Linked DNA regions of Streptomyces liliifuscus. The protein of the gene in region 1 interacts with the protein of each later gene in a pairwise test. Links are inferred from orthologs where the notes say so. Each region holds a gene or a part of one and is shown in the gene's direction. Other genes may lie near its edges.

The links.
Region 2: the proteins of eno (region 1) and rpe interact in binary tests that used the Escherichia coli proteins (3 or more experiments, as listed by UniProt). The link is inferred for Streptomyces liliifuscus from one-to-one orthologs.

The regions. Positions count from the first base shown.
Region 1 is NZ_CP066831.1:4,565,903-4,577,389, reverse strand. Bases 3,039-5,945 are described here. They hold eno (phosphopyruvate hydratase), read left to right. Parts: upstream 3,039-3,805; coding sequence 3,806-5,086; downstream 5,087-5,945. Other genes in these bases: JEQ17_RS19275 (DUF501 domain-containing protein), read left to right, coding at 5,792-5,945; JEQ17_RS19280 (FtsB family cell division protein), read left to right, coding at 5,229-5,705; JEQ17_RS19290 (transglycosylase family protein), read left to right, coding at 3,039-3,352. Also shown: JEQ17_RS19300 (cytochrome P450 family protein), read left to right, coding at 1-1,117; JEQ17_RS19295 (LysM peptidoglycan-binding domain-containing protein), read left to right, coding at 1,318-2,250; more of JEQ17_RS19290, read left to right, coding at 2,651-3,038; more of JEQ17_RS19275, read left to right, coding at 5,946-6,313; JEQ17_RS19270 (Ppx/GppA phosphatase family protein), read left to right, coding at 6,579-7,520; JEQ17_RS19265 (NAD(P)/FAD-dependent oxidoreductase), read left to right, coding at 7,956-9,371; JEQ17_RS19260 (SAM-dependent methyltransferase), read left to right, coding at 9,904-11,205; JEQ17_RS19255 (ABC transporter permease), read right to left, coding at 11,301-11,487. UniProt on the Escherichia coli protein: Catalyzes the reversible conversion of 2-phosphoglycerate (2-PG) into phosphoenolpyruvate (PEP). It is essential for the degradation of carbohydrates via glycolysis.
Region 2 is NZ_CP066831.1:8,893,099-8,904,444, forward strand. The notes cover bases 5,696-8,461. They hold rpe (ribulose-phosphate 3-epimerase), read left to right. Parts: upstream 5,696-6,618; coding sequence 6,619-7,305; downstream 7,306-8,461. Other genes in these bases: JEQ17_RS38430 (MMPL family transporter), read right to left, coding at 5,696-6,445; JEQ17_RS38440 (sugar-binding transcriptional regulator), read left to right, coding at 7,384-8,427. Outside these bases: JEQ17_RS38410 (primosomal protein N'), read left to right, coding at 1-450; JEQ17_RS38415 (hypothetical protein), read right to left, coding at 657-1,208; fmt (methionyl-tRNA formyltransferase), read left to right, coding at 1,509-2,441; JEQ17_RS38425 (RsmB/NOP family class I SAM-dependent RNA methyltransferase), read left to right, coding at 2,732-4,162; more of JEQ17_RS38430, read right to left, coding at 4,217-5,695; JEQ17_RS38445 (ribonuclease domain-containing protein), read left to right, coding at 8,496-8,939; JEQ17_RS38450 (barstar family protein), read left to right, coding at 8,936-9,268; JEQ17_RS38455 (GuaB1 family IMP dehydrogenase-related protein), read left to right, coding at 9,397-10,839; JEQ17_RS38460 (GNAT family N-acetyltransferase), read left to right, coding at 10,927-11,346. UniProt on the Escherichia coli protein: Catalyzes the reversible epimerization of D-ribulose 5-phosphate to D-xylulose 5-phosphate.

The DNA.
Region 1 (11,487 bases):
GCAGGCCCTGGCCGACGGCCGGCTCAGCAAGAATCCCGCCCATCACGACGAGCCCGCGCACGCGAAGGGGAAGACCGGTATCCCCGGCGAGCGCAAGGCCGAGCTGATGACGCACCTCCTCAACATCGACCCGCCGGACCACACCAGGCTCCGGCGGCTCGTCAGCAAGGCGTTCACACCTCGGCGAGTGGCCGAATTCGCTCCCCGGGTGCAGGAGTTGACCGACCGGCTCATCGACGGGTTCGTGGAGAAGGGGGAGGCCGACCTCATTCACGAGTTCGCGTTTCCGCTCCCCATCTACGCCATCTGCGATCTGCTGGGCGTACCGAGCGAGGACCAGGACGACTTCCGGGACTGGGCCGGGATGATGATCCGGCACGGGGGAGGGCCGCGCGGGGGCGTGGCGCGGTCCGTGAAGAAGATGCGCGGCTATCTCGCCGAGCTCATCCACCGCAAGCGCGAGGAGCTGACAGAGGTGCCCGCCCCGGGCGAAGACCTCCTCTCCGGTCTCATCCGGGCCTCCGACCACGGCGAGCACCTCACCGAGAACGAGGCCGCCGCGATGGCCTTCATCCTCCTGTTCGCCGGGTTCGAGACGACGGTGAACCTGATCGGCAACGGCACGTACGCGCTCCTCACCCACCCCGAGCAGCGGAAGCAGCTCCAGGACTCCCTCGCGGCCGGCCGTACGGACCTTCTCGCGACCGGTGTCGAGGAACTGCTCCGCTACGACGGGCCCGTGGAACTGGCCACCTGGCGGTTCGCCACCGAACCGCTGAGCGTCGGCGGGCAGGACATCGCCGCCGGCGATCCCGTACTCGTCGTGCTCGCCGCCGCCGACCGCGACCCCGCCCGGTTCGCCGAGCCTGACACCCTTGACTTGTCCCGCCGTGACAACCAGCACCTCGGTTACGGCCACGGCATCCACTACTGCCTCGGCGCACCCCTCGCCCGGCTGGAGGGCCAGACCGCGCTGGCCACGCTCCTCACCCGCCTCCCGGATCTGCAACTCGCGGGAGATTCCGCCGATTTGCGATGGCGTGGAGGGCTCATCATGCGGGGATTGCGCACGCTTCCGGTGGAGTTCGCCCCTTCGGGGAAGGTCCGTACGGACTAGCAGACGGGTCGACGGAACATGAGACTCCGTCAAGTTTGTGATCTTCACGTTATCTGCGCTGCATCGACTTGTGACAAGAGTTCGACTGCCTATACGTTCACCCATCAATGCGGCCGGTCCCACCTGCCGCAGTAGTCACAAGCGCAGTCGTCGGGCTGTGCGCTGTGCGCAGTCCTTGCTGTCACGCGAAAGGCAACCGCATGCTCTCCGGGAACGGTCGTCACCGTCGCCCCCGTCAGGCTCCGGCTCTCCTCGTCGCGGCGGGCGTGACCGGGTCGGCCATCGCGATCCCTCTGCTCGGCGCGACCGGCGCGAGCGCCGCGAGCGGTACCACCTGGGACGCGGTCGCGGAGTGCGAGAGCGGCGGCTCCTGGAGCGCGAACTCCGGCAACGGGTACTACGGCGGCCTCCAGATGACCCAGGAGACCTGGGAGGACAACGGCGGCCTCGACTACGCGCCGAGCGCCGACCAGGCCAGTCGTTCGCAGCAGATAGCCGTCGCCGAGAAGATCCTCGCGGCCAAGGGCACGAGTGCCTGGGCGACCTGCGGTCTCGTCGCGGGTCTGACGCAGAACTCCGACTCGGCCGACGTCGACACGGGGGTCGCGGAGGAATCCTCCACCCCGCTGTCCGGCTTGGGTATGGGTGACAGCAGTGGGACGAAGTCCGACACGTCTGGTTCATCCAGTTCGTCCGACTCGTCCAGCGGCAGCGGCGACAGTGCCGATTCACAGGATTCCGACAGCTCGTCCACGGACGCCACCGCAAAGAGTGACGACCCGGACAAGTCGTCCCAGAACGGGGAGGCTTCGGCCGAGGGTTCGGGAACGGAAGACACCGGCTCGGGCCGTCACCGCGGCGGCAGTGCCGACGAAGGTGCCACCGACTCCCGCGCGGACGACTCCGCCGGCCGGCACGCCTCGCGCAGCGACAGCGAGTCGCGCGTCGCCGCCGAGGGCTCGTACACCGTGCGTTCCGGGGACAACCTCTCGGGGATCGCCGACTCCCTTGGTGTCGAGGGCGGATGGCGGGCGCTCTACGCCGAGAACAAGGAAGCCGTCGGCGACGACCCGGACTTCATCATCCCCGGTCAGAGCCTCGACGTGGAGGGCCTGCAGACGGCCGACAAGTAGCGGTCCGCGCGGTGTGCCATGTGGTCATCAAGGCGTCGAATCGGGCGAAAAACAGCGGTAGTTCGCGCCGAATGTCCGATTTGGTGAAAGTGAGACATGGATCTCAAGACCCTGATCGTCTTTGAAATTCGGCGGATCGCGTGTCTACGGTCGTGACCGCTCGCCACTGGTGAGCCCCGACGGTCGCAACGCCGAATCCTGCCAGCGGCCGTACGGGAACAGTCGTCGCGTCAAGCGCCGTAGGCAGGAGCGGGGGACCCAAGGTAAGTGCCGGACCCGGTCGTTGAGGCCAGGTACGGCTTGGGGTTAAGCCGCGTGACAGCAGTGTCGCGCGGCCGGGCAACTCACTCGGCCCGAACCCGACAGCTCACCTCGCAGGCGTCGGTGAGGGGATCACTTCATGCTGCTTTCGAGCAAGGGCAAGCACCGCCGCCCGTCCAAGGCCAGCCGTATCGCCACGCTGGCCGGCGTCACCACCGCCGCCGTCGCTGTCCCGCTGATGGGCGCCACGGGAGCCTCCGCCGCCACCGCTTCCGAGTGGGACGCCGTCGCCCAGTGCGAGTCCGGCGGCAACTGGTCGATCAACACCGGCAACGGCTACTACGGCGGCCTGCAGTTCTCGGCCTCCACCTGGGCCGCGTACGGCGGCTCGGCGTACGCCTCCACCGCCAACCAGGCCTCCAAGTCCGAGCAGATAGCCGTCGCCGAGAAGGTTCTCGCGGGCCAGGGCAAGGGTGCCTGGCCGAGCTGTGGCGTGGGCCTGTCCGGCGCCTCGACCGGTGGCGCCCCGGCTCCCTCGAACTCGGGCAACTCCGGCCAGGGCACCTCGCAGTCGCAGCCGCAGCAGAGCACCAAGTCCTCCGAGGAGCGCGCCTCGCGTTCCCAGGAGCGCTCGACCGCGAAGAAGACCGTCGAGACCCCGACCGGCAAGAAGGTCGAGAAGGGTGACGGCGAGTACAAGGTCGTCAAGGGTGACACCCTCAGCGAGATCGCCGAGAAGAAGAACGTCAAGGGCGGCTGGGAGAAGCTGTACAAGCTGAACGACGACATCGTCGACGACGCCGACTTCATCTTCCCGGGCCAGCAGCTGCACCTCAGCTGACACCCGTCGGCCGCGACCCCCACTTCGATCGTCCGGACGTCATGTCATCTCATGTGACGGCCGAGGCCCTGGCCGCTCAGCCTCGGCCGGATCTCCGGTCCATATTCGAATCGCGGCTGAACCACAGCGCCCTCACATCCGTGTCCCCCATAGTGGAGGCCTCGTGAGGGCCACCCCCGTCCCCCACGGGCTCCCCGCTCCGGTGCGTGTTCCCCCGTACGCACCGGGGCGGGGCTTTTTCGTTCCCGCGCTCGCCTCTTCGGCGTTCCCGCGCTTCCCTCTCGCTTTGTTCCGTTCGGAAACAATTTACTCTCGGTTCTGTCCAGGAGGCGGTCGAGGGCTGGCCGAACCCCGGCAGCCGGTTAGGCTCATGCCGCGGGGCCACCACAGGTCCGCACCCAACCGGGCCTCCGGCCCGGAACAGCTTGCGTCACATCCCAGAAGGAGATGCTCGTGCCGTCCATCGACGTCGTCGTAGCCCGGGAAATCCTGGACTCCCGAGGCAACCCCACGGTCGAGGTCGAGGTCGGCCTCGACGACGGCAGCACGGGTCGTGCCGCCGTTCCGTCCGGCGCCTCCACAGGTGCCTTCGAGGCTGTTGAGCTCCGTGACGGAGACCCCAACCGCTACCTCGGCAAGGGTGTCGAGAAGGCCGTCCTCGCCGTCATCGAGCAGCTCGGCCCGGAGCTCGTCGGCTACGACGCCACCGAGCAGCGCCTCATCGACCAGGCCATGATCGACCTGGACGCCACCGACAACAAGGGCTCGCTCGGCGCCAACGCCATCCTCGGCGTCTCCCTCGCCGTCGCCCACGCCGCGTCCGAGGCGTCCGACCTCCCCCTCTTCCGCTACCTGGGCGGACCGAACGCGCACCTGCTGCCGGTCCCGATGATGAACATCCTCAACGGTGGGTCGCACGCCGACTCCAACGTCGACATCCAGGAGTTCATGATCGCCCCGATCGGCGCGGAGTCCTTCTCCGAGGCCGTGCGCTGGGGCGCCGAGGTCTACCACACCCTCAAGAAGGTCCTGAAGAGCCGCGGCCTGTCCACCGGCCTCGGCGACGAGGGCGGCTTCGCCCCGAACCTCGGCTCCAACCGCGAGGCCCTGGACCTGATCCTCGACGCGATCAAGGAGGCCGGTTACATCCCCGGCCAGCAGGTCGCCCTCGCGCTCGACGTCGCCGCCTCCGAGTTCTACAAGGACGGCAAGTACCTCTTCGAGGGCAAGGAGCGCTCCGCCGCCGAGATGACGGAGTACTACGAGGAGCTCGTCGCGGCCTACCCGCTCGTCTCCATCGAGGACCCGCTGTACGAGGACGACTGGGCCGGCTGGAACGTCATCACCGAGAAGCTGGGCGACAAGGTCCAGATCGTCGGCGACGACCTCTTCGTCACCAACCCGGAGCGCCTCGCCCGCGGCATCGAGGAGGGCTCCGCCAACGCCCTGCTCGTCAAGGTCAACCAGATCGGCTCGCTGACCGAGACCCTGGACGCCGTCGAGATGGCCCAGCGCAACGGCTTCAAGTGCATGATGTCCCACCGCTCCGGCGAGACCGAGGACGTCACGATCGCCGACCTCGCCGTCGCGGTGAACTGCGGTCAGATCAAGACCGGCGCCCCGGCCCGCTCGGACCGCGTCGCCAAGTACAACCAGCTGCTGCGCATCGAGGAGATCCTCGACGACGCGGCGGTGTACGCGGGCCGTTCGGCCTTCCCGCGCTTCAAGGGCTGAGCACGGCCCTTCGGCCGGGGTGACAGCCCCGTCGTACGTACGTCCCCGTACTCGGTCCCGTACCGTGTGCGGGGACGTACGCACGTGAAGGGCCCGACGGGCTCGGTGTACTCGACGGGTTTGTACCGGGGAGGCGGGACAGATGGCCGTGAAGGACCGCGACCGGTTCTCCACCTCGACCAGGCTGCGGCTGCTCGGTGAGCAGACCGCCGCCCGTGTCTACCGCTCGCAGACCAAGCGGCAGGCCCGCCGCTCACGGCTGACCGGCCGGGCGGCACTCCTCGCCCTCGTCCTGTGCACGCTCGTGGTGGCCCTCGCCTATCCCATAAGGCAGTACGTCTCCCAGCGCGCCGAGGTCGCCGACCTCCAGCGCGAGCGGGAGGAGGCCCGCCTGAGGGTCGAGCAGCTGCGCGACCTCAAGGCGCGGTGGCAGGACGACGCGTACGCCGAGCAGCGCATCCGGGAGCGGCTCCACTACGTGATGCCGGGCGAGACCGGCTACATCGTGATCGACCCCGACGCGGCGAAGAAGACGCGTACGGATCAGACGGCGGCCGACCGGGCCTGGTACGCCAACGTCTGGGACGGCGTCGACAAGGCAGACGCCGCCGACAGGTGACCCGATCGGTCACCCGACAGGTGATCCAGCCGGTGATTCGCCGGTGATCCACTCAGAGAACTGACTAGAGAGACTTACCCACAGGCATGGAAACGCCCCCGCCGCCCACCCCCCGCACCGAGCCCACCGACGCGGACGTCGAGGCCTTCAAGCAGCAGCTCGGGCGGCCGCCGCGCGGGTTGCGCGCGATCGCGCACCGCTGTCCGTGCGGGCAGCCGGACGTGGTCGAGACGGCTCCTCGTCTTCCCGACGGGACTCCCTTCCCGACGACGTACTACCTGACGTGTCCCCGGGCGGCCTCCGCCATCGGGACGCTGGAGGCGAACGGCGTCATGAAGGAGATGACGGACCGGCTCGCCACGGATCCGGAGTTGGCGGCCGCGTACCGGGCGGCGCACGAGGACTACATCGCTCGGCGGGACTCCATCGAGGTGCTCGCGGGCTTTCCGAGCGCGGGCGGTATGCCGGACCGGGTGAAGTGCCTCCACGTCCTGGTCGCCCACTCCCTGGCCGCCGGGCCGGGGGTGAACCCCCTGGGCGACGAGGCCCTCGCGATGCTGCCGGAGTGGTGGCGCAAGGGGGCGTGCGTGGTGCCCACCGAGGTGTGATTTCGCCCCCGCCGCCCCTACCCATTCCCGTCCCTTACTCAGGGGCTCCGCCCCCGAACCCCCAAAAGACTGCGCAGTTCCCCGCGCCCCTAGGTACCTAGGGGCGCGGGGAACTGCGCGAGCAACCCACGACGGCCCGCAGCCAAAAACGAACCCCACGGGGTCTGGGGCGGAGCCCCAGGGGACGGGAATGGGTAGGGGCGGCGGGGGCGAGAGAATGCTCGGGCGCCCCCGGAGCCACGATCGCAACAGGAGACCACCACCAATGACTCGCGTCGCCGCCATCGACTGCGGTACCAACTCGATCCGCCTGCTCGTCGCGGACGCGGATCCCCGGACGGGCGAACTCGTGGACCTGGACCGACGGATGACGATCGTCCGGCTGGGCCAGGGCGTCGACCGAACGGGCCGCCTCGCCCCGGACGCCCTGGACCGAACCTTCGCGGCCTGCCGCGAATACGCCGCGATCGTCAAGGAACACGGCGCGGAACGCCTCCGCTTCGTGGCAACCTCCGCCTCCCGCGACGCGGAGAACCGCGACGAGTTCGTACGAGGAGTCCTGGACATCCTGGGCGTCGAGCCCGAGGTCATCTCAGGCGACCAGGAGGCGGAGTTCTCGTTCACGGGCGCCACCAAGGAGCTGACAGGTCGCGACGATCTGGCCAAGCCCTACCTGGTGGTGGACATCGGCGGCGGCTCCACGGAGTTCGTGGTGGGCGAGGACCACGTCCGCGCCGCCCGCTCGGTCGACATCGGCTGCGTACGGATGACGGAACGGCACCTCGTGCACGACGGCGTCGTCAGTGACCCGCCGACCTCGGAGCAGGTCGAGGCGATCCGCGCCGACATCGAGGCGGCCCTCGACCTCGCCGAGGAGTCCGTGCCGCTGCGCGAGGCCCGTACGCTCGTCGGGCTCGCCGGATCGGTGACCACGATCTCGGCGATCGCCCAGGACCTCCCGGAGTACGACTCCGAGGCCATCCACCACTCCCGGGTCTCCTACGGCCGGGTCCGCGAGATCACCGAGCGGCTGCTGTCCGCCACCCACGCCGAGCGTGCCGCGATCCCCTCGATGCACCCGGGCCGGGTCGACGTCATCGGCGCCGGCGCCCTCGTACTGCTCTCGATCATGGAGCGGATCGGGGCGGACGAGGTGGTCGTGAGCGAGCACGACATCCTCGACGGGATCGCGTGGTCCGTTGCCTAGAGCCGGCCTGGAGCCTCCCTCGACTGAGCAGGTCGGAGAACGTTTGAGCGCCCTGGAGGGCCTCTGAACGGTCTTGGAAACGGCCCTGGGAACACCTCGTCGGAAAACTTCGTGAAGTTCTTCACAAGAGAATCGGCCCTGTTGAGCGAGGTTTTCGTCCCTACGGGTCCCCCGGGGCCCCCGAGCGGCTCCGGAGCATGATCAACAGGGTGTTCCGCGAGTGCTGCGATCGTATGAAAAAGGGGGCCGGTTCGGAGGGGTCGAACGGCCGGAGCGGCAGCTCACGCGGCATTGACAACGGGCCGCACCAGGCGCTGGTTCCCCTGCCGGACCATGACCTCGCTCACGTGGGCCGCGCAGTGTAGCAGAGGGTGTGAAGAAGCTTGTGAAGGGGCGCACGAGCGACCCCCCTGGGGCAGGTGGATACTCGATGGCATGAGCACCACGGAGCGTCCCAGGATCCTCGTAGTAGGCGGTGGGTACGTAGGCCTGTACGCAGCTCGGCGCATTCTCAAGAAGATGCGCTATGGCGAGGCGACCGTCACGGTCGTCGACCCCCGGTCGTACATGACCTACCAGCCCTTCCTCCCCGAAGCCGCCGCCGGCAGCATTTCGCCTCGGCACGTCGTCGTCCCGCTGCGACGCGTGCTGCCCAAGGCGGAAGTTCTGACCGGCCGGGTCACGACCATCGACCAGGACCGCAAGGTCGCCACGATCGCCCCCCTCGTGGGCGAGGCGTACGAGCTGCCTTTCGACTACCTCGTCATCGCGATGGGCGCGGTCTCGCGCACCTTCCCGATCCCCGGCCTCGCCGAGCAGGGCATCGGTATGAAGGGCATCGAGGAGGCCATCGGCCTGCGCAACCACGTGCTCGAGCAGCTGGACAAGGCCGACTCCACGACGGATGAGGACGTGCGGCGCAAGGCGCTCACCTTCGTCTTCGTCGGTGGTGGCTTCGCCGGTGCCGAGACCATCGGTGAGGTCGAGGACATGGCCCGGGACGCGGCCAAGTACTACAACAACGTGTCGCGCGAGGACATGCGGTTCATCCTCGTCGACGCCGCGGACAAGATCCTTCCCGAGGTCGGTCCGAAGCTCGGCCAGTACGGCAAGGAGCACCTCGAAGGACGTGGGGTCGAGGTCTACCTCTCCACCTCCATGGACTCCTGCGTCGACGGCCACGTGGTGCTGAAGAACGGCCTCGAGGTCGACTCCAACACCATCGTGTGGACGGCCGGCGTCAAGCCCAACCCGGTGCTCTCCCGCTTCGGTCTGCCGCTGGGTCCCCGTGGTCACGTGGACACGCAGACCACGCTCCAGGTGCAGGGCACGGACTACATCTGGGCCGCCGGCGACAACGCCCAGGTGCCGGACCTCGTCGGCCGCAAGGCCGGCAACGAGAACGCCTGGTGCCCGCCGAACGCGCAGCACGCGCTGCGGCAGGCCCGGGTCCTCGGTGACAACGTGATCTCCGGTATGCGGGGCTTCCCGCAGAAGGAGTACAGCCACGCCAACAAGGGTGCGGTCGCCGGGCTCGGTCTGCACAAGGGCGTCGCGATGATCGTCATGGGCAAGATGAAGATCAAGCTCAAGGGTCGTCTTGCCTGGTACATGCACCGGGGGTACCACGGGCTGGCCATGCCGACGTGGAACCGGAAGATCCGGGTCTTCGCGGACTGGACTCTTGCGATGTTCCTGAAGCGTGAGGTTGTGTCGCTCGGGGCCATGGAGACTCCTCGTGAGGAGTTCTACGAGGCTGCGAAGCCGGCGCCTGCGGCTGCTGCCGCGAAGGCCGAGCCGGCGTCCGCGCCGTCCGCCGCCAAGACCGAGGAGAAGGCCAAGGCCTCCTGACCTCCGGTCACCTGCTTACCCCGAAGGGGGCCTCCCGCCATCCGTGGTGCGGGCGGCCCCCTTCGGCGTCTCTTCCTCGCCCCCGCCGCCCCTACCCATTCCCGTCCCTGACTCAGGGGCTCCGCCCCCGAACCCCCGTATCGCGCCACCGCGCTCGTCCTCAAACGCCGGACGGGCTGAGAGACGGGCGGGTTGGGGGATTGGCCTGAACGGCCTCGTCCTCAAACGCCGGACGGGCTGAGAGGTGGGCGGGCCGGGAGCTTTTAGGGGCGCGGGGAACTGCGCGATCAGCCACACGCGACCCGCACTCGATGTCAGGCAAGCAGCCCGCCCGACCGTCAGCCTCTCCGGCGTTTGAGGAGCGGGGGTTCGGGGGCGGAGCCCCTGAGTAGGGGCGGTCACGGCCGCAGAGTGCGTGTTGGCTGCATGCATTTTGCTCAGATGTAACGCTTTGGCGGGACTGCGCATCGGGCCCGTTGGTGTTTACGTGGTGTTGGAGTCTGTGGGATCCGTCGTCACGGAGGTGTGCGTCATGCAGGACGCGGCGCTGCGGCTGAAGGCGCTGATGGAGCAGTTGCTGGGAGCCCCGCTCCCGGTGCGCATTCGCGCCTGGGACGGCTCGGAGGCGGGCCCGCCCGAGAGCCCCGTACTCGTCGTACGGAACCGCCGGGCCCTGCGCCGACTGCTCTGGAAGCCTGGCGAACTGGGCATGGCCCGCGCCTGGGTGGCCGGAGACCTGACCGTGGACGGCGATCTGTACGCCGTCCTGGACGTCATGGCCGGGCTGGTGTGGGAGCGCGGCGAGGACGCCCGGACCCTGCGCGAGGCCCTGCGGGATCCCGAGGTGCGGGCCGCCGTGTGGGGGCTCGTGCGGATGGCGGGGCCGCCACTGCCCCCCGCCCCGCCCCGCGAGGAGGTACGCAGGCGCTCCCACCTGCACACCAAGCGCACCGACAGACGGGCGATCAGCCACCACTACGACGTCGGCAACGACTTCTACGAGATCGTCCTCGGACCGTCCATGGTCTACTCGTGCGCCTACTGGGACTCCCCGGACGGCACCCTGGAGGACGCCCAGCGCGACAAGCTCGGACTCGTCGCCCGCAAGCTCGGCCTGAAGCCGGGCATGCGCCTGCTCGACGTCGGCTGCGGCTGGGGTTCGATGGCCATCCACGCCGCCCGCGAGTACGGCGTGAGCGTCGTCGGCGTCACCCTGTCCCAGGAACAGGCCGCGTACGCCCGTAAGCGCGTCGCGGAAGAGGGGCTCACCGACCGGATCGAGATCCGCGTCCAGGACTACCGCGACGTCACCGACGGTCCGTACGACGCGATCTCCTCGATCGGCATGGCCGAGCATGTCGGCAGCGACCGCTATCTGGAGTACGCGCGGGATCTGTTCGCCCTTCTGAAACCGGGCGGGCGGCTCCTCAACCACCAGATCGGCCGTCGGCCGTGGCGCGACGAATCGGGGTACGAGATCGACGAGTTCATCGACGCGTACGTCTTCCCGGACGGCGAGCTCGCTCCGATCGGCGGGACCGTGGGCCAGTTGGAGGCGGCCGGGTTCGAGGTCCGTGACGTCGAGTCGATCCGCGAGCACTACGGGCTCACGCTGCGCCGCTGGGTCACCAACCTGGAGGCGCACTGGCCGGACGCGGTCCGGCTCACCAGCCCCGGCCGGGCCCGGGTCTGGCGGCTCTACATGGCCGCCTCCGCCCTTGCCTTCGAGCGGAACCGGATCGGGGTGAACCAGGTGCTGGCGGTGCGGACTCCCGAGTCGGGGGCGTCTGGGATGCCTCTTCGGGCTCGTACCTGGAATCGGGAGCAGACGTAGGAGTAAGGGAGTCGGGCTGCGTTTTGTAGCCGCACGGAGTCGGGGCCCGTTCCTTGTGGAACGGGCCCCGACCTGGTGCTTGGCGGTGGCTGCCGCTACTCCGACTTGATCGCCGTCAGCATGTTCAGGCGCGCCGCGCGGCGGGCCGGCCACAGGGCGGCCAGGATGCCGACCGTCGCCGCCAGGAGCAGGAAGACGGCCATCCGGGCCCAGGGCAGGACCAGTTCGTACGTCGGCATCTTGCCGGCCAGGAGCTCACCGGCCGCCCAGCCGAAGAACACG
Region 2 (11,346 bases), 4.3 Mb from region 1 along the record:
GGCACCGTGGTGGTCGTCGCCGAGCCGACGCTGCGGCCGGTGCAGGCGCTGGTGCGGTGGGATCCGGTGGGGCACGCCGTCCGTGAGCTGGCCGAGCGTGCCGAGCTGGGCTTCCCGCCCGTGTCGCGGATGGCTGCCGTGTCCGGGACGGCGGAGGCGCTCGCCGGATTCCTGGCCGCCGTCGAACTGCCGCGTGAGGCCGAGGTGTTGGGGCCCGTGCCGGTGGCTCCGGCGGATCCCGGGCGGCCACGGCGGACTGGGGCACCACCGGTGGGTGAGCCGTGGGAGCGGGCGCTGATCAGGGTGCCGCCGGGCAAGGGGGCCGCGTTGGCCTCCGCGCTGAAGAACGCTCAGGCGGCTCGGATGGCGCGTGGGGGGAGCGGTGGCAGTGCGGGCGGCGGGGGGAGTGACGTGGTGCGGATTCGGGTCGACCCGCCGGATATCGGGTGACCGTTGCCGTTGCCGTTGCCGTTGCCGTTGCCGTGCCGTGCCGTGCCGTGCCGTGCCGTGCCGTGCCGTGCCGTGCCGTGCCGTGCCGGAATCGGCTTCGGGATCGGGTTCGGGTCCGGTGAGGGCGGTCGGGTGTCTGCGGGTGTTCGTTCGGGCATATGGGTCTGCCCCCGAGCCTGGTCGGGGGCAGACAGGTGGGTGTGGGGTCAGCCGTTGCGCGGGCCCGGGAAGGCGCTCGGCCTGATGATGTCCTCGCGGAGCGTGGGGCTGCCCGATGTCGGCTGGGTGGGCATCGGGATCGGCATGGAACGGGCCGCGGGGACCGTGGGAAGGCCGGTGTTGACGGCGACCGTGCGGGAGGAACCCGACGGTTCCGTGGCGCGCTCGGCCTCGGCGGCGGCCTGGGCCGCGGCCCGGCGGGCGCCGTAACGGCGGTGCACCGCCTGTTTGGTGACCCCCAGTGCCGAGCCCACCGCGTCCCACGAGAAGCCCAGAGAGCGGTCGAAGTCCACGGCGGCGGTGACCAGGGTCTCGACGCTGTCCCGCAGCTCCTGGGCGAGGCGGACGGTCGGTGCGGGAGCCCGCCCGTAGACGACGAAGCCCGTGGACGGGCCGGAGCGGCGCGGGCGGTAGACGTTGCCCAGCTGGGCTGTCAGCGTGCGCAGTGCGTCCACCTGCCGGCGGACCCGCTCGATGTCCCGCACCAGCAAGTGCAGGCTGGCCCGAGCCTGGGCGTCGTGGGTTGCGTGGTCGGCCATGAACAAGCCTCTCGAACCGGCGTTGAAAAGGACCGGGCCGCGAGTGCGGCCCGTTTTGGTCAACTCTTTCTTGACCAACGCGTTTGAGGGTGAGTGGTCACGCTTATGGGGCGTGGGGGCATATGCGTACGCCCCCGGCGGCTGGGCGTGCGCTCGCCTCGGCCTTCTTGTTCGGCCTTCACCTTCCTTGGCGATGAGCGGGTCCCGCCCGAACTGCCCGCACCGGTCGCACGGTCCACGCCGCCCCATAGACTGGTGTGCTGCCCGTCATGAACTCGCCCGAGAGGCCGACTGCCACCCATGAAGCTCGTCTTCGCCGGTACCCCCGAGGTCGCCGTTCCCGCTCTGGACGCCCTGATCGCCTCCGGGCGGCATGAGGTGGCCGCCGTCGTCACCCGGCCCGACGCGCCGGCGGGGCGGGGGCGCAGGCTTGTCGCGAGCCCTGTCGCCCAGCGGGCGGAGGAGGCCGGCATCGAGGTGCTCAAGCCGGTGAAGCCGCGGGACGAGGCGTTTCTCGCGCGGCTGAGGGAGATCGCGCCGGACTGCTGCCCCGTGGTCGCCTACGGTGCGTTGCTGCCCCGGGTCGCGCTCGACATCCCCGCCCAGGGCTGGGTCAATCTGCACTTCTCGCTGCTGCCCGCGTGGCGTGGGGCGGCGCCCGTGCAGCACGCGGTCATGGCCGGGGACGAGATCACCGGGGCCTCCACCTTCCTCATCGAGGAGGGGCTCGACTCCGGGCCCGTCTACGGGACGGTCACCGAGGAGGTGCGGCCCACCGACACCAGCGGGGATCTGCTGACGCGGCTCGCCTTCGCGGGAGCGGGGCTGCTTGCGGCGACCATGGACGGGATCGAGGACGGCACGCTGAAGGCTGTGCCTCAGCCGGGGGAAGGCGTCACGCTGGCGCCGAAGATCAGCGTCGAGGACGCGCACGTGGACTGGGCCGCGCCCGCGCTTCGCGTCGACCGGGTCGTACGCGGGTGTACGCCCGCGCCGGGGGCGTGGACCGTGTTCCGGGGGGAGCGGCTCAAGTTGATCCAGGTTGCGCTTGCTCCTGAGCGGACGGATCTTGCTCCGGGGGCGTTGGGTGTCGGCAAGAACAATGTGTACGTGGGGACCGGGTCGTGTGCCGTTGAGTTGCTGTGGGTGCAGGCGCAGGGGAAGAAGCCGATGCGGGCGGCGGATTGGGCGCGGGGGGTTCGGATCGGGTCCGGTGAGGAGGTGGGGGGCTGAGGGGTGCTTTCCGGCGGTCGGCTCGGTGTGGGTGAGGGACGGCCGGGGTGTCGTGCGCGGGCCCGGTGGGGGCTGGTCGCGCAGTTCCCCGCGCCCCTAAAAGATGCGCAGTTCCCCGCGCCCCCAAAGGTGCGCAGTTCCCCGCGTCCCCAAAGGTGCGCCGTTGCCCGCGCCCCTGAAGAACTAGCCGTCCGTCCCCATCCATGCACGCGTGCCCTGAAAAGGAGCGCGAGCGTGTCCGCGACGTACGCTGGACCCGTACCTCTTCCACGAACCGGAGCACCTTTTACGTGAGTGAGCAGTCCCGTCGGCCCCGGCAGCAGGGCAAGCCGTACCGTCGTCCCAAGAAGGACCCCGTGCGGATGCTTGCCTTCGATGCGTTGCGGGCGGTGGACGAGAGGGACGCGTACGCGAATCTCGTGCTGCCGCCGCTGCTGCGTAAGGCGCGGGAGAAGGGGGACTTCGACGGGCGGGACGCGGCGCTGGCCACGGAGCTGGTGTACGGGACGCTGAGGCGGCAGGGGACGTACGACGCAGTCATCTCCGCGTGTGTCGACCGGCCGCTCCGCGAGGTCGACCCGCCGGTGCTGGACGTGCTGAGCCTGGGTGCGCACCAGCTGCTCGGGACGCGGATCCCGACGCACGCCGCCGTGTCCGCGTCGGTCGAGCTGGCGCGGGTCGTGCTCGGGGACGGGCGGGCGAAGTTCGTCAACGCCGTGCTGCGGAAGATCGCGCAGCACGATCTCGACGGCTGGCTGGAGCTGGTCGCGCCGCCCTACGACGAGGACCCCGAGGACCATCTCGCCGTGGTGCACTCGCATCCACGATGGGTCGTCTCGGCGTTGTGGGACTCGCTGGGCGGCGGACGCGCGGGGATCGAGGATCTCCTCGAAGCCGACAACGAGAGGCCCGAGGTGACCCTCGTGGCCCGCCCGGGGCGCTCCACCGCCGATGAGATCCTCGGCGCGCTCGGGGACGAGAACGCCCTGCCGGGGCGCTGGTCGCCGTACGCCGTGCGGCTGTCCGAGGGCGGCGAGCCGGGCGCCATCGACGCCGTACGCGAAGGGCGTGCGGGCGTGCAGGACGAGGGCAGCCAGCTCGTGGCGCTCGCCCTCGCCAACGCGCCCCTCGACGGACCGGACAAGGCATGGCTCGACGGCTGTGCCGGACCCGGCGGCAAGGCGGCCATGCTCGCCGGACTCGCCGCCGAGCGCGGGGCCCTGCTGCTCGCCTCCGAGAAGCAGCCGCACCGGGCCGGCCTCGTCGCCAAGGCGCTCGCCGGGAACCCCGGGCCCTACCAGGTCATCGCCGCCGACGGGACACGGCCGCCGTGGCGTGCGGGCACGTTCGACCGCGTACTGATGGACGTGCCCTGCACGGGTCTTGGCGCCCTGCGTCGTCGTCCCGAGGCCCGCTGGCGGCGGCGCCCCGACGACCTGGACGGGTTCGCGCCGTTGCAGCGCGGACTGCTGCGTACGGCGCTCGACTCGGTGCGGGTCGGCGGTGTCGTCGGGTACGCCACCTGCTCACCGCACCTCGCGGAGACCCGGGTCGTGGTCGACGACGTGCTCAAGCAGTACGGCGGCTCGGCCGAACTCCTCGACGCCCGCCCGCTCTTCCCGGGCGTACGGGCGCTGGGCGACGGCCCCGACGTACAGCTGTGGCCGCATCTGCACGGGACGGACGCCATGTATCTGGCGCTGATCCGCCGGACCGCCTGAGCCCAGGCGAAGGGCGGGGCTCGTCCCTTGAGCCATTGACACCGACAGGCCGGTCTACTCCGACGGGGCCGGCGGGCCTCCTGGCTTCGGCGCCGGTTCCGGAGATCCTGACCCGGACCCGGTGGGCGTCGCTCCGGTCCCGGCTCCGGCCGTCGGCGGCGGACCCGCCGCGCCCCCGTCCTCGTGGGCCAGCCGGTGCGGCCACCACACCTTCGGGCCGACGTCCAGGAACAGGGACGGCACGAGCACCGAGCGCACGATGAACGTGTCGAGCAGTACGCCCAGCGCGACCGCGAAGCCGATCTCGGCGAAGGCGACCATGGGGAGCGTGCCGAGGGCGGCGAACGTTCCCGCCAGGACCAGGCCCGCCGAGGTGATGACCGCGCCGGTGGTGGCCAGGCCCGTCACCACGCCCTTGCGGGTGCCCTGGCGGGCTGCCTCCTCGCGGATGCGGGTGGTCAGGAAGATGTTGTAGTCGATGCCCAGGGCGACCAGGAACACGAAGACGAACAGCGGGAAGTCCGTCGACTCGCCCGCGTAGTCGAAGATGTGGCGGAACGCGAGCGCACTGATCCCCAGCGCGGCGGCGAACGACAGCACCACCGTGCCGATCAGCAGCAGTGGGGCGACCAGGGCCCGGAGCACGGCGCCCAGGATCAGCAGGACCACGATGAGCACCAACGGGATGATCAGGATGTTGTCGTGCGTCGTCGCCTTGTCCATGTCGAGCAGTGAGGCCGTGCCGCCGCCCACCTGGGCGTCGGCGTCGGGTACTTCGTGCACGGCGTCCCGTACCCGCTCCACGGTCTGTTTCGCGGCCTCGCTGTCCGCGGGGGCGGTCATGGTGGCCTCGAAGAGGACCTTGCCCTCGAACTCGGGTTTCGTGCCCGGCGGCAGGCCCAGGGATTCCGGTACGACACCGCGGGTGGCCGCGACCGCCTGGCCGACCTCCTCGGCCTGGGCGCGGTTGCTGACGATGACGAGCGGATCGCCGCTGCCCGCGGGGAAGTAGCGCGCGGACACCTCCTGGCCGACGATCGAGTCGGGTTTGCCGGTGAAGGCGTCGGCGTTGCTGATGCCCTCCGCGCGCAGCTGGATCAGGCCCAGCGACAGCAGCGCGAGCGCCGCCGCCGTGACGCCCCAGATCAGCCGCGGGCGATGGGTGATGCGGTTGCCCATCCGCGCCCAGACACCGCGCTCGGTCGGGTCGGGGGAGCCGAAGTGCGGGATCACCGGCCAGAAGATCCAGCGGCCGAAGATCACCAGCAGGGCCGGGAAGAGGGTCATCATCGCGGCCAGTGCCACGGCGACGCCGATGGCCGCGACCGGGCCGAGGCCGCGCGTCGAGTTCATCTCGGCGGCGAGCAGCACCAGCATGCTCAGCACGACGGTCGCGCCGGACGCGAGCACCGCAGGGCCCGCCCGGTGCAGGGCGAGCGCCATCGCCTCGTGGCGGTCCTCGTGGCGGCGCAGTTCCTCCCGGTAGCGGGCCACCAGGAGCAGGGCATAGTCGGTCCCCGCGCCGAAGACGAGGACGGTGAGAATGCCCGCGCTCTGGCCGTTGACGGTCAGGCCCGCGTGCTCGGCGAGGAAGTAGATCACCGCCTGCGCGGTGAACAGTGCGGCGACCACGCCGAGCAGTGGTACCAGCAGCAGGGTGGGACTGCGATAGGTCAGCAGCAGCATCACGATGACGACGGCCATCGCCGAGAACAGCAGCGTGGAGTCGATGCCCTCGAAGGCCTCGGAGAAGTCCGCGGACGTACCGCCAGGGCCCGTCACATGGACGGCGAGCCCGTCGCCGCCCTTGCCGACCACGTCACGGATCGAGTCGACGGCGGGCGAGATCTCCTCCCAGCCCTTCTCGTCCATCCTGATGGGGACGAGGATCTGGGCCGCACGCGGATCGCTCTGCCGGTCGAAGACCGGGCCCCGGGTCTCCGCGCCGAGGATGCCGTGGGCGCGCAGCTCCTTGATCTGGCGTGCGTCCTCGGCGATCTCCGCCCGTTCCTCGGCGGTGAGGCCGCTCTCACGGGCGTACACGACCACCGCGGGGATCTGTTCCGGCCTGAAGTCCTCGGAAATCTCCAGGACTTGGGTGGACTCGGCGGATCCCGGCAGCCAGGACGCCGCGTCGTTGTCCTGCGCGTCGGTGAGTTTCGAGGCGAAGGGCGCCGTCAGGAACAGCAGCACCAGCCACAGTCCCACCACGATCCATTTGCTGCGTCGGCCGCACACCAGCCAGCCGACCCCGCGTCCCTGCTTCCCCTGTGCGTCCGTCATGGCGACCCCCGTAGCCGCGTGTGGAGCTGGTGGGCCGACAAGGATGGCACGGGCCACGAGGCCGGTGCAGTCCCTCGGCAGGATTGGTATATACCGACAGGTTCGGGTCGAGGACCCCGGGGACCTCGACGACCGGGGAGAACAACCGGCGCCGGGCATGGCAGGCTTAACGCATGGCCGCGCAGATCAACCCCAGCATCCTGTCCGCCGACTTCGCCCGCCTTGCCGAGGAGGCAAAGGCGGTGGAAGGGGCTGACTGGCTCCATGTCGACGTGATGGACAACCATTTCGTCCCGAACCTCACGCTAGGTGTGCCGGTCGTAGAGTCTCTGGCGCGTGCTACGGACACGCCGCTGGACTGCCATCTGATGATCGAGGACGCCGATCGGTGGGCGCCACAGTACGTAGAAGCGGGTGCCGGTTCCGTCACCTTCCATGTCGAGGCGGCCGCCGCACCCGTGCGGCTCGCCCGTGAGATCCGGGCCAAGGGCGCCCGGGCCTCCATGGCCCTGCGGCCCGCGACTCCCATCGAGCCGTACGAGGATCTGCTCCCCGAGCTCGACATGTTGCTGATCATGACCGTCGAGCCCGGCTTCGGAGGCCAGGCCTTTCTCGACATCATGCTGCCCAAGATCCGCCGCACCCGCGAGTTGATCAACAAGCACGGTCTTGAGCTGTGGCTGCAGGTCGACGGCGGGGTCTCGGCCTCCACCATCGAGCGCTGCGCCGAGGCGGGCGCCGACGTCTTCGTCGCCGGTTCGGCGGTGTACGGGGCGGCCGACCCCGCCCAGGCGGTACGTGCATTGCGCACGCAGGCGGAGGAGGCGACGGCCCAGGCAGCATGGGCATGCGACCACTGAGCCAAGGGAACGTGAACGCCGCCCCTCAGGGCTGATCAAGTACGCCGGATCTGCAAGGATGAACGGCGAATCCAGAGTGTGAACAGCAGTGAGGAGATCGCCGTGTCGGGTATGTCGGCGGGCCGGTCGGCCATGCGGATGGGACCCGCTGAGCTGGTGCAGGCGGCGGCCATGGCCCGCCGTTTCTACCTTGAGGGCAAGTCCAAGATCCAGATCGCCGAGGAGTTCGGCGTCAGCCGCTTCAAGGTGGCCCGGGTCCTGGAAACCGCTCTCGAACGGGATCTCGTGAGGATCGAGATCCGCGTCCCCGCCGAGCTGGACGCGGAGCGCTCGGACGCGCTGCGCGCCCGTTACGGCCTGCGGCATGCCGTCGTCGTCGAGTCCCCGGCGGAGGCCGAGGAGTCGCCCGACCCGGAGAACCTCGGTGAGGTCGCCGCCGACCTGCTCGGTGAACTCGTCGCCGAGGGCGATGTGCTCGGCCTCGCCTGGGGCCGTTCCACCATCCACATGGCGGCCGCGCTCGACCGGCTGCCGCCGTGCACGGTGGTGCAGTTGACGGGTGTCTACGACGCCGGGACGGCCGAGCGCGGCTCGGTCGAGGCGGTCCGCAGGGCCGCCCAGGTCTCCGGCGGGGACGCCCATCCCATCTACGCGCCGATGCTGCTGCCGGACGTGGCCACCGCGGCGGCGCTGCGCAGCCAGACGGGGATCGCCCGCGCCTTCGAGTACTTCGACAAGGTCACCGTCGCCTGTGTGTCGATCGGCTCCTGGGAGGCGGGCATCTCGACGGTGCACGACATGCTCACCGAGGAGGAGCGCGCCCACTACGCCACCCTCGGTGTGGCCGCCGAGATGTCAGCGCACCTCTTCGACTCCGAGGGCCGTCGCGTCGGCCGGGACCTGGGCGAGCGGTGCATCACCGTCGAGGCCGACCGGCTGCGGCGGATCCCCGAGGTCGTCGCGATCGCCGGCGGCCAGCGCAAGGCCGCCGCCATCGACGCGGTACTGCGCTCCGGCCTCGTCACCAGCCTGGTGACGGACACGGCGGCCGCGGACTACCTGATGACGGCGGGTCCGGCACCGCGTCCGGCACTGAACCGGGCGGACCCGGACGGGCCCTGAGCCCGCAACGCTCCGAACGGCGGCTCGGCGACGCGCCGCGTGGGGACGGCTGTGGCAGCATCGGCGACATGCTGCTCCGGTCCGTCCCCCGTCTGTTTCCGGGGCTGTTCCTCTGTCTGGTCGCATGTCTTGTCGCGGTGCTGTCGACCGGCTGTTCGTCGTCGGACACCACGACAGGGAGCGGTACCGGCACCGGGTCGGCCACGAGCGCCTCGGCCCCCTCCTGGGCCGCGGGCATGGGGACGGTCGAGGAGGCGCGGCTTCCCGCCGAGGCCCGTCGGACACTCGCCCTCATCGACGAGGGCGGCCCCTTCCCGTACGCCAAGGACGGCTCGGTGTTCGGGAACTTCGAGCGTGAACTGCCGCGGCACGAGCGCGGCTACTACCGCGAGTTCACGGTGCGGACGCCCGGCGAGCGGGACCGCGGGGCCCGGCGCATTGTCACGGGGCAGGGCGGCGAGGTCTACTACACCGATGATCACTACAACTCCTTCAGGGCGGTGCTGAGATGACGCACGACGTGGCGGGCCGCCACCTGGTCGCGCTCGACCTCGACGGCGTCGCGGACAAGGCGGGCCTCATGGAGCGCTGCGTGAGCGCCCTGGAGCTGCCGGACTGGTTCGGGCGCAACTGGGACGCGCTCGCCGACAGCCTCGGCGACTCCTCCGTCTGGCCCTCGCCCGCCGTGGAGAAGGGGCTGCTCATCGTCGTCACAGGCTGGCAGCCGTACGCGAAGGCGCGGCCCGACGAGTGGGAGATCGCGCGGGACGTGTTCTCCCGGGCGACGGACGGCACCCCGGCGCTCACCGTGGCGCTGGCGCTTGGAGGATCGCACCAGTAGCCCCCTGACCAGCCTGGACGATCGGCCCGGGGCGTGTTCACCCACCGACATGGGACAATGAGGTACGTGCTCTTCCCTCGGGCTGTCCTGTTCGGGGGCCACCTCTGAACGACTGGGATGTGCAGCACGTGCGTTTCCTCAACGACATCCAGCCCGCGTACGACCTGACGTACGACGACGTCTTCATGGTGCCGAGCCGCTCCGCGGTCGGTTCGCGGCAGGGCGTCGACCTGGCTTCGCCGGATGGCAGCGGGACCACGATTCCGCTGGTGGTGGCCAACATGACGGCCATCGCGGGCCGCCGGATGGCCGAGACGCTGGCCCGCCGGGGCGGCCTCGTCGTCATTCCGCAGGACATCCCGATCGAGGTCGTGACCGAGGTCGTCTCCTGGGTCAAGAGCCGTCATCTCGTGCTGGACACCCCGATCGTGCTGGCCCCGCACCAGACGGTCGCCGACGCGCTGTCCCTGCTGCCGAAGCGCGCGCACAACGCCGGTGTCGTGGTGGACGGCGAGGGCAGGCCGGTCGGCGTGGTCACCGACGCCGACCTGAGCGGCGTCGACCGCTTCACACAGCTGTCCGAGGTCATGTCCCGGGACCTGCTGCTGCTCGACGCGGACATCGAGCCGGGCGAGGCGTTCAACAGGCTCGACCACGCGAACCGCCGTTACGCGCCCGCCGTGGACAAGGACGGCAGGCTCGCCGGCATCCTCACCCGCAAGGGCGCCCTGCGCGCCACGCTCTACACCCCGGCCACCGACGCGGACGGCAGGCTGCGCATCGCGGCCGCCGTCGGTATCAACGGCGATGTCGCGGGCAAGGCCAAGCAGCTCCTCGCGGCCGGCGTCGACACGCTCGTCGTGGACACCGCGCACGGCCACCAGGAGTCGATGATCTCCGCGGTCAAGGCGGTCCGCGGGCTCGACCCCCAGGTGCCGATCGTCGCGGGCAACATCGTCGCCGCCGAGGGCGTACGCGACCTCATCGAGGCCGGCGCGGACATCATCAAGGTCGGTGTCGGACCCGGCGCCATGTGCACCACGCGCATGATGACCGGTGTGGGCCGCCCGCAGTTCTCGGCCGTGCTCGAATGCGCCGCCGAGGCGAAGAAGTTCGGCAAGCACGTGTGGGCCGACGGCGGTGTGCGCCACCCTCGCGACGTCGCCATGGCGCTGGCCGCCGGCGCGTCGAACGTCATGATCGGTTCCTGGTTCGCCGGTACGTACGAGTCGCCGGGCGACCTCCAGCACGACGCCAACGGGCGCCCCTACAAGGAGTCGTTCGGCATGGCGTCCGCGCGCGCGGTGCGCAACCGCACGTCGGAGGAGTCCGCGTACGACCGTGCCCGCAAGGCGCTGTTCGAGGAGGGCATCTCGACCTCCCGGATGTTCCTCGACCCGACCCGGCCGGGCGTCGAGGACCTGATCGACTCGATCATCGCGGGCGTCCGCTCCTCCTGCACCTACGCCGGTGCCAACTCCCTGGAGGAGTTCGCCGAGCGGGCCGTCGTCGGCATCCAGAGCGCGGCGGGCTACGCGGAGGGCAAGCCGCTGCACGCCAGCTGGAGCTGACGCAACTCCCTTCAGTACGGCCCCTGTTGTCCCGCTTACCGGGAAACGGGGGCCGTGCCGCTTCCCGGTGTCGCTAGGGTCGGGCGGATGAGGATCGTCGTCTGCCGGGCCGAGGACATCGCGGTGCTGGAGCGGTTCATGCCCTCGCACAGCGTGGACGGGAGCCACGGGGCTCGGTTCGCGCGGCAGGAGGCGGGCGACAGCAGCTATCTGATCCCCTGGCTCGACGGACTGCCCGTCGGCCACGCGGAGGTCCGCTGGACCGGATGCGAGGCTCCCGAGGTGCGGGCGGTCCAGCCCGGCTGTCCCGAGCTCAACGGACTGTTCGTCTGGCCCGCTTCGCTCCGCTCGCGGGGCATCGGAACGGCACTGGTGCGTGCCGCCGAGGAACAGGCCCTCGCCCGCGGCACCGGGCTCATGGGGCTCGGCGTGGGCGACGACAACCCGACGGCCGCGCGGCTCTACGCCCGGCTCGGCTACCGGCCCACCGTGCCGTACGTCGACCGC